2 regions of the Peribacillus sp. NPDC097284 genome follow, and region 2 is predicted to be linked to the other one. Evidence: riboswitches for the same ligand, from Rfam matches in the RefSeq annotation. Region 2 holds a riboswitch; the other holds the start of a gene.
What was found. Region 2 has a riboswitch for preQ1 ahead of ACIQXU_RS03510 (VUT family protein). Riboswitches for the same ligand answer to the same signal wherever they lie in the genome.

Region 1 (7,678 bases), on a different contig from region 2:
TCTTTTGCATACGTAATGATACCGGCTAATTCTTTGCCCACTAACATGGGAACAAAAGTACAAGAAAGTAAAATGGAATTCCCGTATTTGGTAACAAGCGCTATATCTTTTCCTTTTTTAATCCCCTTCTGATTTTCCACGACATATTGACAGGATGATTGGATGAGCTCTTTAGCTTCTGCGGAAAAATCCAAATCAATAAAAGGGTCCCCTTGAACTTCACCTTTACGGAATCCAGTGACGGTTTCAAATCTTGGATTGACGTTTGTGATGGTTCCTTTCAAATCAAGCATTAACATGGGGGAAGGGTTGTGATCAAACAAAGACTTATAACGCTGTTCACTAGCAAGCAATTGACTTTCCGCGGCAATTCTTTCTGAAATATCCCTACCTATGACTACTAACCCTTTTCGTGAACCATCTTCATGAAATAATGGGACTTTGATGGTATCGAAGGTCTTAAAATGACCGTTTGGCAGTGGAATATTCTCCTCACAACGCGTAATCTTCTTCATTGCCCATGTTTCTTGATCGGAATCTTCACAGTAAATCAATGAATCTCTGTAGAATTGGGAGTACTCGGCAAGCTCGCTATCTTTTTTTCCTTTATAGTCCACATTCTCCAATTGGAATAACTGAAGTCCAAACGTATTCGATTCTAGCCATCTACCTTCTCCATCCTTAAAATTCACAAAGTCTACCATTGAGTTAATAAGGGTACTTCGAAGTTGTTCTTCTTCTTTTAGTTGTTTGAACTCTTCTCTTTTAGATAAGTAGAGAAATAAAATCAAACCGATTAATAGGACAAAGATGAACCCTTCTGCTCGCTGGAGTTGAAGGAACGCCTCTTTAGTATTCAAGGAATTCATTAAATAGTAATTGAAAACAAGTAATGTGGTCATTCCAGAAAGAATGTAGATTACTAATATGATACGTCTCGGCATATGGGTCTCCCTGAATTCTCCGACATTTCAAAGCTGAAATACATACACATTTTAACAAACTATTGGCTGAAAATATACGATTCCACACAAAAAAACAGGCAGCAAGGTTACCTGTTTTTCTTAAAGAGTGATAGGTTCTTTTTTTTCTTGAAGCGCTTGTAGATAAGGAAAAAGGTTAAGAGCAGGAAACCGAGTACAATCAATGTATATTGATTCATCTCTACGGAAAGAATTCCATATGGAATTAAAGAGAGAAAGAAGAAGTAGATGAGATTGCCTAATGCTGTTGCCATTAAGAAATCTTTGAAGGTGACGGAACTAACTCCAGCTGCAAGGTTTATTAAACTTGTCGGTATGAAAGGGAAAATTCTACCGGTAAAGACATACATAAACCCATGATCCTTGACGGAATCCTGCGAGTCGGTACCCATCTTTCTTAAAATCAATGACTGGAACCAGTGCCTGGCAGCATAGAAAATGGTTCCTGACGCGACCACGCTTGTTAACCAACTCCATAGATACCCGAATGCAAAGCCAAAGATCGTTACATTAATTGTTAAAAGTAAAATCAGGGGGATGACAGTAAAGGAGTTCTGAATGATCATCAAAACGAACGTCACTACAAAGGTAAGAAGGAGATTTTCTGTCAATATGGCTATCACGGATTCCAAGTCGCTATTCCAAATCATCGTGAATAATTCTGAATTTAGCCCGATGAATGTTACTACAATCAGAAGGACGAGTAACATCAGTATTTTTTTCTGCAAAAAGTCACCACCATTTATCAATTTTTTTGAGTATGGTTGAAAAAAAGAGCCGCTGCATGTAGCAGACAGCTCTTTGAATATAGAATGTTCTTTTACTTTATGCACAGTGAGTTCAAAGCAACTTTCCAAATTGAATTCTTTTATTCATCATATAAATGATGGGTGCCCCGATCAGTAGGACGAGGAATTCCCCGGCTGCTGTTGTTGCCCAACTTATTAAGAATGGCAATCCTAAGACTAGATTCAATTCTATGGCTATTAGGAACATCGTAACCGTGAATATGATGATGGTCATGGCCATTCGACCCTTAATGCCCGTTATGAAACGGGAAGAAAAGATGACAAGCAATAAGGCTATCAGAGATTGCCCGACCCCAAAAATCAAGTCATATGCCCCTAACTGTGAAAAGAAAAGGTTCGATATGAACACACCGACGACTATGCCGGATATATATTTCTTATTAAATACAATAAGATGATTCAACATTTCGGGAATGCGGAATTGAAGCACCCCAAACATAATCGGCTGAAGCACGAATGAGACAGCGATATAGATGGCAGCCAATAGACCATTTATCGCGAGCGTACGAATATTCATATTTTTCTCTCCCTAGTTTTTTATCGTGGGATGGTTACGAACCACGTTAGGCTTTTGCCCGAAGTTTAATAGTATCGTATTTTGGCCTCTTTCGTCAATTTCAAGATTTTATGCGAAATATTGAATATTTAGAATAAAGGAAAGAGATTTTGCTTTACTATAGTGAAGAATGGTACGATTCATAAAAAGAGTTAAAGGAAAGGGATGAAAGTAAATGTCAATCGAGAGTGTTAGGGCCCACTTTAAACAATGGAACAGGGAACATGATGTGATGGAATTCAAAACATCTAGTGCCACAGTAAACCAAGCTGCGGAGACAATCGGGGTTATACCCGCGCGCATTGCCAAAACGTTGTCATTTAGGGGAGAAGGAGACCAAGCAATTTTGGTCGTGGCCGCTGGAGATGCGAAAGTCGATAATAAGAAATTCCGGAAAATGTTTGGGTTCAAGGCAAGGATGTTATCTCCAGAAGAAGTTCTTGAACAGACCGGACATGCAATCGGGGGTGTCTGCCCATTTGGATTGGCAAATGAACTGGATGTTTACTTGGATGTTTCGATGAAACGGTTTGAGACAGTTTTCCCGGCTTGCGGGAGCGCGAACTCAGCCATTGAACTTTCACTCGGGGATTTATTTCAATTCTCAAAAGCAAAGGACTGGGTAGATGTTTGCAAGGACTGGGAACAAGAAGTGAATGAAGATATGCAGAAACATATCATTTGAATGAAGGAATAAAGTCCACTTCATGTGGACTTATTTCTGATAGTGGGGAGTTATTAGGTTCTAATGAATTAGGATAGAATGCTAATGATGGAGGGTCATGGATGTCCAATGTAGAGTACAAAAACAATAATAGTAGTTATCACAGTCTTAAAAATCTATATGAGGAAAATATCACGGTCAGAAGCATAGCCCAAGAGTTTGAGTTTTGTGGAAAAGATGAATCGGCCATTGATATCAAAAATGTAATGGAGGAAAAACACTTTGATACATTGGCCGTGAAAGACCAGGGGGAAATCGTTGGTTATATCGATAGACATGAACTTGGCGAAGGGAACATTTCGGATTATATGAAGCTCTTTTCCCCAAGGGAACTTGTATCGGATTCAACGCCCTTGATCCAATTGTTAGGCATTTTTAAGAAGAAAACGAGGGTATTCGTGTTAGAGAATAATTCAATCAAAAAGTTAATCACGCATGCCGACCTCCAAAAACCACCAATCAGGATGCTGATTTTTGGCTATATCACTTTATTGGAAATGAGACTTAGTGATATTATCATGCATCGATTCGGGGGTGAAAGCTGGTATCCGATGATTAGTGAGGATCGTCTACATAAGGCAAGTGAATTATATGAAAGGAGAATGGAGAAAAATGAGGAGATTAATTTAATTGAATGTCTACAAATTAGCGATAAATTCGACATTATTCATAAAGATAAAGAGTTGAGAACATTTTTTCAAATCCCATCCAAAAGTAAAGGGAAGAAAGATGCCAATGCCATCAGGAAGTTACGGGATAAGATTTCGCATGCTAATGAACTTGGGATGGATATGTCTTGGATTGAAATCATAGAAGTGGTCGAAATCTGTGGCCGCTTGCTGGAAATATCTGAGTCCTATCATTATGAATGGTAAACAGATAGAAGGATTGGAGAAAAAGGGAGAGTGCTGGTTGCTCCATTTTCAATATCCCGGAAAACCTTGAGGAAGTCGTTAGGAGAACCTGTTAGTATGCGGTTCTTTTTTTGTTGCGGAAAAAAGCTGCCTGAATGGAAGGCAGCTTTTCTCGGTCTTTAAAATTCAGGCAGTTCATCCAGATTATTTTCTTTAATGCCATCAGGCTCACTTCGCAAAATGTCCCGACCATATTTATGAAAGACATCTACGTTTGCGAGTGCACCAGCCTTGGCTTCTGAAAGAGCGGTGGGATAGTCCAGTTCCCTTCCGGTATTTGTCTTGATGGCGATGATATTATCCTCTTCATTCTTCCGTACGGCGACAATTTCTTCTTTGTCGTTCCCACCTTGTTGGTTCGCTTGTGGCGTTCCTTGTTGTTTGTAGGATTCATAGGCTTCTTCAAATGTGTCCATTGTACACCTCCTCTTTATAGGGTGAACCATTTTTCCAGCAATATACGAACTGGTTTTCGTCATCATTGAGCCGGATTTCTGTCATAATGGGCCGAATTTTCGGCTAGGATTTATGTTTGAACCTAACTTGATTGCACTTTTCTGTTTGGCATGGCACTTGCATTATAAATAAGTGGAAGTGAGAAAAACACGGACCTAAGGGAGGAATAGAATCATGAATGTAAATCAGGGGACAAGTACGGTGGAATCGAAAACATTGAAGGATGTTAAAACAATGAAGGCAGCGGTCGTCAATGAATTTAAACAAGAGCTTGAAATAAAGGATGTACCGATTCCGGATTTAGAGTATGGTGAGATTTTAGTTAAAATTAAGGCATGTGGCGTATGTCACACGGATTTACATGCAGCACATGGCGACTGGCCGGTGAAGCCAAAGCTCCCGCTTATTCCTGGACATGAAGGAGTAGGGATTATCGAGAGGGTAGCAGAGGGCGTCACAACATTGAAAGTCGGTGACCGAGTAGGGATTCCATGGCTTTATTCGGCATGTGGCGACTGTGAATACTGTTTGACGGGCCGTGAAACGCTCTGCTTGGATCAACTGAATGCAGGATATTCGGTGGACGGAGGATATGCGGAATATTGTAAGGCACCGGCAAAATATGTTGTCAAGGTTCCGGAAGGGCTAGATTTTGCCGAGGTCTCCCCAATTTTCTGTGCAGGTGTGACGACGTATAAAGCGCTTAAGGTTTCAGAAGCAAAACCAGGGGACTGGGTCGCAATCTATGGTATTGGCGGACTTGGGCATGTTGCGCTTCAATATGCGAAGGCGATGGGATTCAATGTCATTGCCGTCGATATTCAAGATGATAAGCTTGAGCTGGCAAAAGAACTAGGAGCGGATTATACAGTGAATGGGTTGAAGAATGATCCCGTTCAAGCAATTAAGGATAAAGTTGGTGGCGTACAAGCAGCTATTTCTGTTGCCGTAACGAAAAAAGCATTTGAACAGGCTTACAGTTCAGTCAAAAGAGGCGGAACACTCGTCGTGGTCGGATTGCCGAATGATGAACTTCCTATCCCTATTTTTGATACGGTATTAAATGGGGTAACGGTGCGAGGTTCAATCGTTGGTACAAGAAAAGATTTACAAGAATCTCTTCAATTTGCGGCAGATGGAAAAGTACGGACGAATATTGAAACAAGACCGCTTGATGAAATCAATGATGTGTTTAAAATGATGGAAAAGGGTGAAATTAACGGTCGTATCGTTTTAACATTGGAATAGAAACAAATGAAAGGGTGTCCTATTAATGGGGGCACCCTTGTTCATATACGAGTCAGGTATGTTTTTTTTCATTTAGTATATAACGTAATTTCCTCATTGAAATCTGTAGGCGCTTGGCGGCTTCATTCCGGTTTCCATACGTTTTTTGAAGGGTTTGCAGGACGAGCTCTTTTTCGATGGTAGATTCGAACTGTTTGATTTCCAAGAGTATGTTTTCAAGCGTCAGCTCATCTTTTTCATTAAAATCGGCTACAAGTTTCTTCCGCCATTCTTCGAGAGGGTTTTCAGGAGAGTGAAGATCCATTGTAGCTTGTTTCTTGGGTGAAATGACCTGATGGGTAGGGAGAACGATATCGTCCGCAGTGATATCCTGTCCATGATCTGCGAGGGTTAAGGTTCTCATCACGGTATTAGATAGCTCACGTATATTTCCGGGCCAGTCGTATAGCTGTAATTTTTCGATAGCCTCTTGTGAAAAGGATACATCTGCCTGACCATTCCTTTCGACCAGATGCTCGACAAGGAGAGGGATATCCTCTTTTCTATGACGTAATGCTGGTACTTCAAGAGTGACAACATTCAGGCGGTAAAATAGATCCTCCCGAAACTTATTGTTTTCTACTGCTTGCTGAAGATTTTCATTAGTGGCAGCTACCAATCGTGCGTTGGTCCGTAATGTCCCACTGCTTCCGACCCGCATAAATTCCCTAGTTTCCAAGACCCGCAGAAGCTTGACTTGGATGGCTGGACTGGCATCAGCAATTTCATCAAGGAAAAGGGTTCCATTTCCGGCTATTTCAAAAAAGCCTTTTCGTTGTTGGGTTGCACCGGTGAATGCGCCTTTTTCATGGCCGAATAATTCACTTTCAAGCAGGGATTCTGAAATGGCTCCACAATTAATCGCGATAAAGGGCTCGTGGTTACGCGGGCTTGCTGAGTGAATGAAGCGGGAGAGCACCTCTTTACCCGTTCCCGTTTCCCCTTCTATTAAGACATTAACCGATTTTTGAGCGACTTTGAACGCCATTTCTGTCAGTTCTTTCATTATGACACTTTCACCGACGATGAGACCGGAGTCCCTGGCCAGTTTCTGAAAGAAATGCTGATTCACATCCGTGTTTTCATTCAGGAGGTTTTCAATCTGCTTTTCTAATATCTCAATATCGGCAAAGGGTTTTTCCATATAATCACTTGCGCCAAGTTTCATTGCGCGGACGGCGGTCTTGACTGTGCTGTAACCAGTCATGATGAGTGCCTTGCAACGAGGTTGTTTTTGTTTGAGATGTTGTAAAAGGGAAAGGCCGTCACAATCGGGAAGCTTCAAATCAATCATCGCAGCATCATAATGCTCCTGATTAAAATCGATTGCATAAAAGTCCTTTCCACTATGTATGACGTGTACGTTGTATCCTTTCATCGTAAAAAGCCGGGATAAAAAGGTACCCACCTCTTTTTCATCGTCCACTACAAGTAAATGAATCATGTTATTCACTCCTCTCATCTTCTGTCGGTAGGGGGATCTTCAGTGAAAATATACTTCCTTGGCCTGGCGTACTCCATACGTCAATTTTGCCGCCATGATCTTTCGCGATGCCAAGACTAACAGACAACCCCAGTCCAGTCCCCTTGTCGCGGTCTTTTGTCGTATGAAAAGGGTGGAAAATAAGAGGGAGGCGCTCGGCTTCAATTCCTGTCCCATTATCAGCCACCTGGACGATCATATATTCCTCTTCTAAAAAGGTCTGGATGGTGATTGTTCTTGGGGCTGATTCATCAAGATCACTCAAGGCATCCTTGGCATTCAATAACAAGTTGATGATAATCTGTTCAATCTGCTGTTGGCTGCCCTTGATGTACGGCAGGTCTTCCTGTAGGGAAAGGTGAATGAATATTTGTTTCTTCTCGAGTTGGAACTTCAGCAAGTTCAAAACTTGGTGGATGGCTTCGTTCATAGAATAATAGTGGAACTTGTATTCATCCTGCCGTGA
Region 2 (7,678 bases):
CATAATCAGAAACCTCCAATTTTTATTATCCACTATAAGAAATGTCTACTGCTTTTAGGCATCATCCACCCCACCATCCATTATGATATATTTTAGTAGTAAAATACAGTAATGTACTTTAAAGGATAAGGCGTATGGTGATTTTCAGCACCGGGTATGTTGAGCGAGAAACTGAAAATTGACAAAGGAAGGAACCCTTATGTCCCGTGTAGAAAACTATATACAGCGGGGGAACATTAGGAAATGATTAATAGGAGGAAAACATGAGAGTACTATTTGAGTTAATCCGGATTCTTTTATTATTCGGTATTATCGGCGCATTGTGTTCCGTTCTGTTAGAGAATGTGTATCAGAGTTTCGGAATAGATTATAATCAGTATAGCTACTTCGGTTCTGTGGCCATACTTATATTATTGTTTGTTTTATATAGAAACAAGTTACAATTCAGTGGGTGGTACAAAGGGAAAAAAGAAAAGCTGCCAAAAAGGGTTACCCAGGTCCTTTTCTTATTCTCCATCATATTGTTATCTTTACCTCCCCTATTACAGTTTATGAGCTAATCATTGGGAACGTAATTATATGTGAGTTGGGGTGAACGATGTGCGGAGTGTGATTAATCTATTGATTCTCTTTCTTCTTCTCGGCGGATTTTGGTATGGGTATGGAAAAGACATTCAGGAGTCGGGATTAAAGGCGGGAATCGGATCTTTTGCTACAGATGTTCGCTCCCTCTTAACCAAACCTGAAGTATCAAATGCCATTGAAAAACTGAATACCGGAGTCAACCAGTTGATCGGCAAATTGACGGATACAGTCGATCAAGCAAGAGATGAGGAACAAACCGAAACGAAAAAGGTGGATAAACCTGACTTGAAGGCCCCTGCTGAATCCTCCTTTTCGGTCCGTAATATCGAGCTTGGCGACACAAAGGAATCCGTCGAAAAGCAGGCAGGTGAGGCCAAACGCCATTCCCTGAACGAATATGGAGTAGAGTGGTTTGCCTATCATGAAAATTATCAAAATTTCTTCATGGTGGCCTACGACAGCAAGAATAGAGTCGTCGGTCTCTATACAAACCAGGATTTGATTTCATCCAAGCAAGGAATCAAACGAAATACACCCAAGGAAACCGTGACGGAAAAATTGGGTAAACCAATAACAAAACTGCTTAAAGGAAATGTATATTACCAGATTCAAAGCAATGGTGAATATGATACGTTCAAAATGGATAACAGCTTCGTCACGATTTTTTATGATAAACATGAGGATAATACAGTCACATCGATCCAAATCATCAGCGCAGGTCTTGAACAGCAAAAAAGCACCTATTTTGCCCCCTCCAGCCCAGAGCTTAAAAAGGGCTTTGAATATCAATTATTCGACTTGACCAATGCCTCAAGGGTCAATCATGATCTTTCCGTCCTGTCATGGGATAAGCAGGTGAAAGTGACGGCCCAAGATCACAGTAAAGACATGGCCGTCAACCAATACTTTAACCATACTAATCTTGATGGGGAATCCCCCTTCGATCGGATGGAAAGTGACAAAATCTCTTTCCGCATGGCCGGAGAGAACCTTGCCGCTGGTCAGAACAGCAGTATCTTCGCCCACGAAGGCTTAATGAATTCCATCGGTCACAGGGAAAATAAATTACAAAAAGACTTTTCTTCACTGGGAGTGGGCGTCGCCTTTGAAGAAGATGAAAAGCCGTATTACACAGAAAACTATTTAAAAAGATAAGCCACTTTACATGCCGTAATCAGGAAAAGCCTGATCGGCTTTTTTATTTTCTTTAATATTCTGTTAATTTAACATTTTAACTTGACTCCTACTTTATCACTGTAAGATAATACATAAGAGTAATAACATGGAAAAAAGACAGGATAACAGCCGCATCACTACATAGGAAAATGAGTAATGACACTCACGAATAAAGGCCCCATTTACGAAAAGCCTAATGAATATAAGGGAGCCCTGACAAAAAACATCCGGAAAGTCACATAGAAGAAATTGAAAAGTACGGAACAGCACTAAAACCCAAGAAGTCATTTTACTCTCTAACTTGCGCTGCTCTGGGTGAAAATAAAAAATACAAGAGGTAGATTGGGAGGGTGATCATGGAATCCGGGAACAGATTGAAACAGGAGCAACTCGATAAAATATGGCTGGCACTTATATTGGAAGCCAAAAGAATTGGCCTAACGATAGAACAGGTCAAGAAATTCATCGAGAAGAACTCAAGTGACGAGCCTGCCCAAAAAATTCGTTAAAAAGGGGCTGTCTAATAAGTCCTTACTCCAGTGAACTTCGCAAAAATAAAGAGGCAGAAATGTTGTTAAATCAACGTTTCTGCTTTTTACATATTCAATTTCGGTGTAATTACCCCTTTTGGGACAGCCCTTTTTTTTCATTTTTACATCTAAATCAGTCAAACGCTCATACTAATTCTTAGATAACAAAAAACAAGGACGTGAGCTTAGATGGATTTTTTCTACAGCCAAGACACACTTACTACAATTCAGTGGATTTTGAGAGCCATCATATCATTCCTTTTTTTACTCTTTGCAGTTAAATTGATGGGGCGCCGGGCCATTTCTCAGTTAAGGTTGATTGACTTTTTAATGGCACTGATCATTGGAAATATTCTTGCCCACCCATTATCTGATGAACAGTTAGGCTTAAAGGGACCGATGATCACGTCAGTCGTACTAGTTATTTTATATATAATCAGTGTATTTGTGAGTCTTCATTGGGGCAGACTCCGAAATTTTTTTGAAAGCCCTCCTTTGCCTCTTATAGAAAACGGACAAGTCATCCATAAAAACTTAGTCAAAGCACGAATTTCTATCGATATTATTTTATCCGAATTAAGAAAGGCAAAAATTGAAGAAATTCAAAAAGTTGCTTTGGCATTTTGGGAACCTGATGGGACTATTTCGTTCTTCTTACTTCCCCAATACCAATCAGTGACCCCTGGTGATATAAAGTTGACCACAAAGCCATTTTCTTTTCCTATAACCATTATTAAGGAGGGAAAGATTGATTTTCACGAATTAAACCGAGTGGGTAAAGATGAAGGATGGCTGAAAAGGAAAGTAACCATGTACAATGCGGACATAACCGATATCTTATTGGCAACTATCGATACTAACGGGAACGTGAAAGTGTTCTTATACAGCTGAATTTCATCAGACAGAAGATTTACATTTAGAAAAAGGCCGCCCAATTTAACTGGCAGCCTTCCCACTTTACCAAATCAAGTTATTTAAAAACCGATGAACATCTTCATAAACTTGCTCCCGCTCTTTCCCCAATGTGATGATATGCCCTGATTGCTCATACCATATCAATTGCCTATGTTGCGTATCGACATCATTGAAGATCATGGGTGCACTTTCCGTATAGTCGGAATCGTCCAACCGGCCCTGTTGAACAAGAGTCGGTGCCGTAATCAAATCTAAATTTTCACTAGTATCTTCTATGATATGCAAAACATCTTTCAACGAGTGCATAGGCTCTTTTTCTAACCGTTTTATTTCTGCATCGATTTGGTCTGGGTCTTTGCCTTCGAATTTTTTGTAGGCCCTGGCATAACTGATCATACGATTATGTAATCGACTCACGTCTCTCCCTTTCATCGGGGCACACATGGAAACGACACCTTTCACAGGGAATTCCGTTCCCACTTTTAAAGAGAAGACCCCACCGAGGGAAATCCCGACAACGGCGATATCCTCGTACCCTTCTTCTTTAAGGAAACGGTACCCATCCACTACGTTTTTCCACCATTCCTTTGGACCTGTATGGATGAGTTCCTCAGCTGGCAATCCATGACCTTTATATAGAGGTGCGTGGCAGGTATAGTCACGGTCATTGAGATAACGACCCAACTTCTTCATATCTGCTGTGCTTCCAGTAAATCCGTGAAGTAAGAGAACTGCTCTCTCTCCACCTTTGTATGTGAATGACTCAGGTGCAATGACTTTCATACTATCTGCTCCTTTTCCTCAAGTTGTATATATTGAAATTTCTGATAAAATCATTAACTATTTAAAAGAATCACCATTACCCCGATTATAGTACCTATGCCTTAATTAGGACAAGTGATGCGGTCCGAAGGACATTTTACTATGACTGGTTTTATTTAGCAATCTAAATTTTCCTTTTTCTAGTTCAGGAATGATGTACCTTATATTTCGAGGTACATCGTGTTAATAAAAAGGTACGTAATCTTATTATCGATAACCTTGTTTGACTCTTCGCAGTGATTCGAATAGGACAGGCATCTAATTTTCTATAAAAAAAGAAAACCCGTTTAACAACGGGTTTTTTGTTTACTCGCATTCTCTCGATTCTAGCTTATCAAGGTTATGCTTTCTGTAGTTGGCACAAGAAAGCTTCAAGCATTCTCCCTGGACTTGCGGACCATATTTCTCGCGAAAAGCCTCCAAGCAATAGCACTTATCTTCTTCTTTAGTATCATCCACCAAGCGCATTCCCTCCATTATTGATCCGCTTTTCAAGCCTTACATGGATTTTCCCCAATAGAATGGCCCCCATTGACTGAATGACCGTTTTGACAATAATCTGACCAACAATCGCGGCAGGTACAGAGGACCACGGCAAGATGTTCGCCCCCAGTGGACTAAGCCCAATCACCACAAATATTGCCGAATCGAAAAATCCTCCAACTACCCCTGAGTAAAATACCCTCCAACTTAATGGTAGCTTCAATCGAGTATATATTTCCGTATCTGCCGTTTCAGCCACCACGAATGAAAGGGCGGAAGCAAATACGATTAATAATGTATCGCCTAACAAGAATGATACACTGGCTGATAAAAGTAATGCCAGGATAATGCACAGATAAGTCCTTGCCCTGCCAAATTTATTTTGAACTAAATCACGGAAGATGAAGGTCCCTCCGATCAACAATGTCCCCATCGGGATGATGAACATACCAAATTGCAATGGCATAAATGCGGCTGTGACCACATTCGCGGTCACAATGGACAATAAATACAATAGAACTCTTAACATTTCTTACAATCTCCTTTTATAGGAAAAAACAGCACCCTAAGAAAGAGTGCTGTTCTCCTTAGTTTTTTTGAGAGGGTAGCTAGAACCTCTTCCGCCTCAAGCGGATTATCTTTTTTCCTTTTTTATCTTATCTTGGATACGGGGGTAAATCAAGGTTAAAAGTACCCCCTCACGTATCTAAATGTAAAGAACATATAATAGAAGAGAAACGGCATTCAATAGAAAGTATGACTTCCCCACCCTTTTCCTTACACGCCCCGTTTATTTCCCCAGATATACGTATGCAGCTGGGGGAGCACCTTCACATCATTCAGTTCGTCATCGGCAATCACCCGATTAATTAACTGTTCATATTTTCCCAACAGTTCACTGACCAGCTGCCGATCGTCCGTCGTCACGCTGTCATCATTGCCTACCTGCAGGTAATAAGGAATGCCTGGATAGCGGGCATGTACATTCTTCGCATATTGATAATCAGCTTCATCAAATACGACAATCTTCAAAGAGATTTGATTTTCATCCCTTCTATTGGAAAGCTTGGATAGGATATCATCAAGCACTTCAAAATCGGTCTTCATCCTTGAACTTGGCGGTTTTGGTGATATCGTCAGTTCATCAATATCGAGAAACCAATCCTGCCACCGGCTACCTTGTGTCTCCACGCCAATTCTGATGTTCTTCTCTTTTAAAAGGGTGATTAACTCAGCCATATTCTTCAAGAGGCCGGGATTGCCCCCGGATATCGTCACGAAGGAGAAACCCTTGCCTCCCTTGAGTTTTAGCTCCTCCCATATTTCTTCAGCTGTCATCTGGACGATATCTTCCTTTCCTGTCCCATCCCAAGTGAAGGCGGAATCACACCAAGCACATGAATAGTCGCACCCAGCTGTCCGGACGAACATCGTCTTTTGCCCGATGACCATGCCTTCCCCTTGAATGGTCGGCCCGAAGATTTCCATGACGGGCAGCTTACTCACAGTTCATCCACTCCCGTCTTGCTTCAGCATAACTCGTCGGCGTTTCATAAAGACGGACAAATTCAACCCTAGCCCCTTTATAGTCCTTGTTTTGCAGGGCATCAGCCATCTTTTCATAAATCCAGACGACGATATTTTCAGCTGTTGTATTCATAAGTGGCAGCGTTTCATTCAAATAGCGGTGGTCAAGATGAATGTCGATTTCTTTTTTCCAGATTTCTTTGATGTCGCCAAAGTCGATCATCAACCCACGGGAATCATTATAGCCGCTTATGCCAAAAATGACTTTATACGTATGGCCATGCAGATTCTTGCATTTCCCTTCATAATCATGAAGATGATGAGCTGCATCAAACGTGAATTCCTTGCTCACGAGCACCCGTCTTTGATGATAGTTCAATTGATTACGATGAATGTCCTGTTCTATTTTTTGAAGCTTATCGACAATCTTGAACCCATACATTATAGGTTCACCTGCCGTCTAATCACATAGTCATCCAGACCCTTTTTTCGAAGCTTGCATGCCGGACACTCCCCACAGCCATCTGCTATGATTCCGTTATAACAAGTCAGCGTCTTTTCACGAACGAAATCAAAGGCACCCAGTTGATCTGCCATTTCCCATGTTTCTTCTTTATTCAGCCACATAAGCGGCGTATCTATAACAAAAGACTGATCCATTGAGAGATTCAAAGTGACATTCAACGATTTAATGAACACATCCCGGCAGTCTGGATATCCGCTAAAGTCCGTCTCACAAACACCGGTTACAATATGCTTCGCCCCAATTTGGCTTGCAAGCACTCCTGCGAATGACAAGAACAGTAAATTCCTTCCCGATACGAATGTAGACGGTAACTCCCCTTCTTCCCCGTCCGCCACAGCAATGTCACTTCTCGTCAACGCGTTCGGCGCCAACTGGTTCAACAACGACATATCCAAAACATGATGGGGGATGTCCAGTTCCTTTGCAATATTCCGCGCACAATCAATTTCCAAGCTATGACGCTGATTATAATCAAACGTCACTGCCTCCACTTCCGAAAAATGCTTCATGGCCCAGAATAAACACGTCGTACTGTCTTGTCCCCCACTAAACACCACTACTGCCTTTTCTTTCTTCAACATTATGAAAAACTCCTTTTTTACGGAAAAAAGCAGCACCCTAAGAATAGAGTGCTGCTTTTCCTTAGTTTTTTTGAGAGGGTAGCTAGAACCTCTTCCGCCTAAAGCGGCTTATAATCTTTTCTCTATAATCATAACGCAATATATGGAATCATATCAATATATTCCATAAAAACAAAGAGATTCCCTGTCTTTTCAGCCCAATTTCCCCTTTTCTCTTTAAATATCGGTCCCCATTTCCGATAAACAGAAGGTAAACTAATCTACCGAAAAAGGGGCCGTACACTTGAAAAAGATTAAAACAAAGGTATTGTTAGCATTTATGCTAGTCATATCTTTATGCATCATATTAGGAGCCTATAGTATTTACAGCAGCAATAAGTCTCTTAAACATTCTAGAGATATCATCGACCATGAATTGCCTCTTCTTATTAAAGATGAACAATTACTCTATAACCTTTCGCAAAGAATGGCATTTGTTAGAGGGTATATCCTATTTGGAGATGAACAATATAAAGAGGATTTCCTAGCTTATA

Region 1: it holds a riboswitch for preQ1, as region 2 does, so the genes downstream of both, ACIQXU_RS11335 (QueT transporter family protein) here and ACIQXU_RS03510 (VUT family protein) in region 2, are expected to answer to the same signal.

The regions. Positions count from the first base shown of each region.
Region 1 is NZ_JBIWCZ010000004.1:289,126-296,803, reverse strand. Features, by position in the region: gene ACIQXU_RS11345 (ATP-binding protein) at 1-944, opposite strand, end outside; gene ACIQXU_RS11340 (TVP38/TMEM64 family protein) at 1,052-1,711, opposite strand; gene ACIQXU_RS11335 (QueT transporter family protein) at 1,824-2,309, opposite strand; PreQ1 riboswitch class I at 2,316-2,360, opposite strand; gene ACIQXU_RS11330 (YbaK/EbsC family protein) at 2,524-3,033, shown strand; gene ACIQXU_RS11325 (hypothetical protein) at 3,135-3,947, shown strand; gene ACIQXU_RS11320 (DUF3892 domain-containing protein) at 4,106-4,402, opposite strand; gene adhP (alcohol dehydrogenase AdhP) at 4,677-5,690, shown strand; gene ACIQXU_RS11310 (sigma-54-dependent transcriptional regulator) at 5,743-7,173, opposite strand; gene ACIQXU_RS11305 (sensor histidine kinase) at 7,175-7,678, opposite strand, start outside.
Region 2 is NZ_JBIWCZ010000001.1:695,658-703,335, forward strand. Features, by position in the region: gene ACIQXU_RS03480 (aldo/keto reductase) at 1-3, opposite strand, end outside; gene ACIQXU_RS03485 (hypothetical protein) at 264-560, shown strand; gene ACIQXU_RS03490 (CAP domain-containing protein) at 601-1,740, shown strand; gene ACIQXU_RS03495 (anti-repressor SinI family protein) at 2,118-2,270, shown strand; gene ACIQXU_RS03500 (DUF421 domain-containing protein) at 2,481-3,182, shown strand; gene ACIQXU_RS03505 (alpha/beta hydrolase) at 3,249-3,989, opposite strand; gene ACIQXU_RS03510 (VUT family protein) at 4,480-5,040, opposite strand; PreQ1 riboswitch class I at 5,093-5,135, opposite strand; gene queE (7-carboxy-7-deazaguanine synthase QueE) at 5,289-6,017, opposite strand; gene queD (6-carboxytetrahydropterin synthase QueD) at 6,010-6,480, opposite strand; gene queC (7-cyano-7-deazaguanine synthase QueC) at 6,480-7,142, opposite strand; PreQ1 riboswitch class I at 7,201-7,243, opposite strand; gene ACIQXU_RS03530 (methyl-accepting chemotaxis protein) at 7,429-7,678, shown strand, end outside.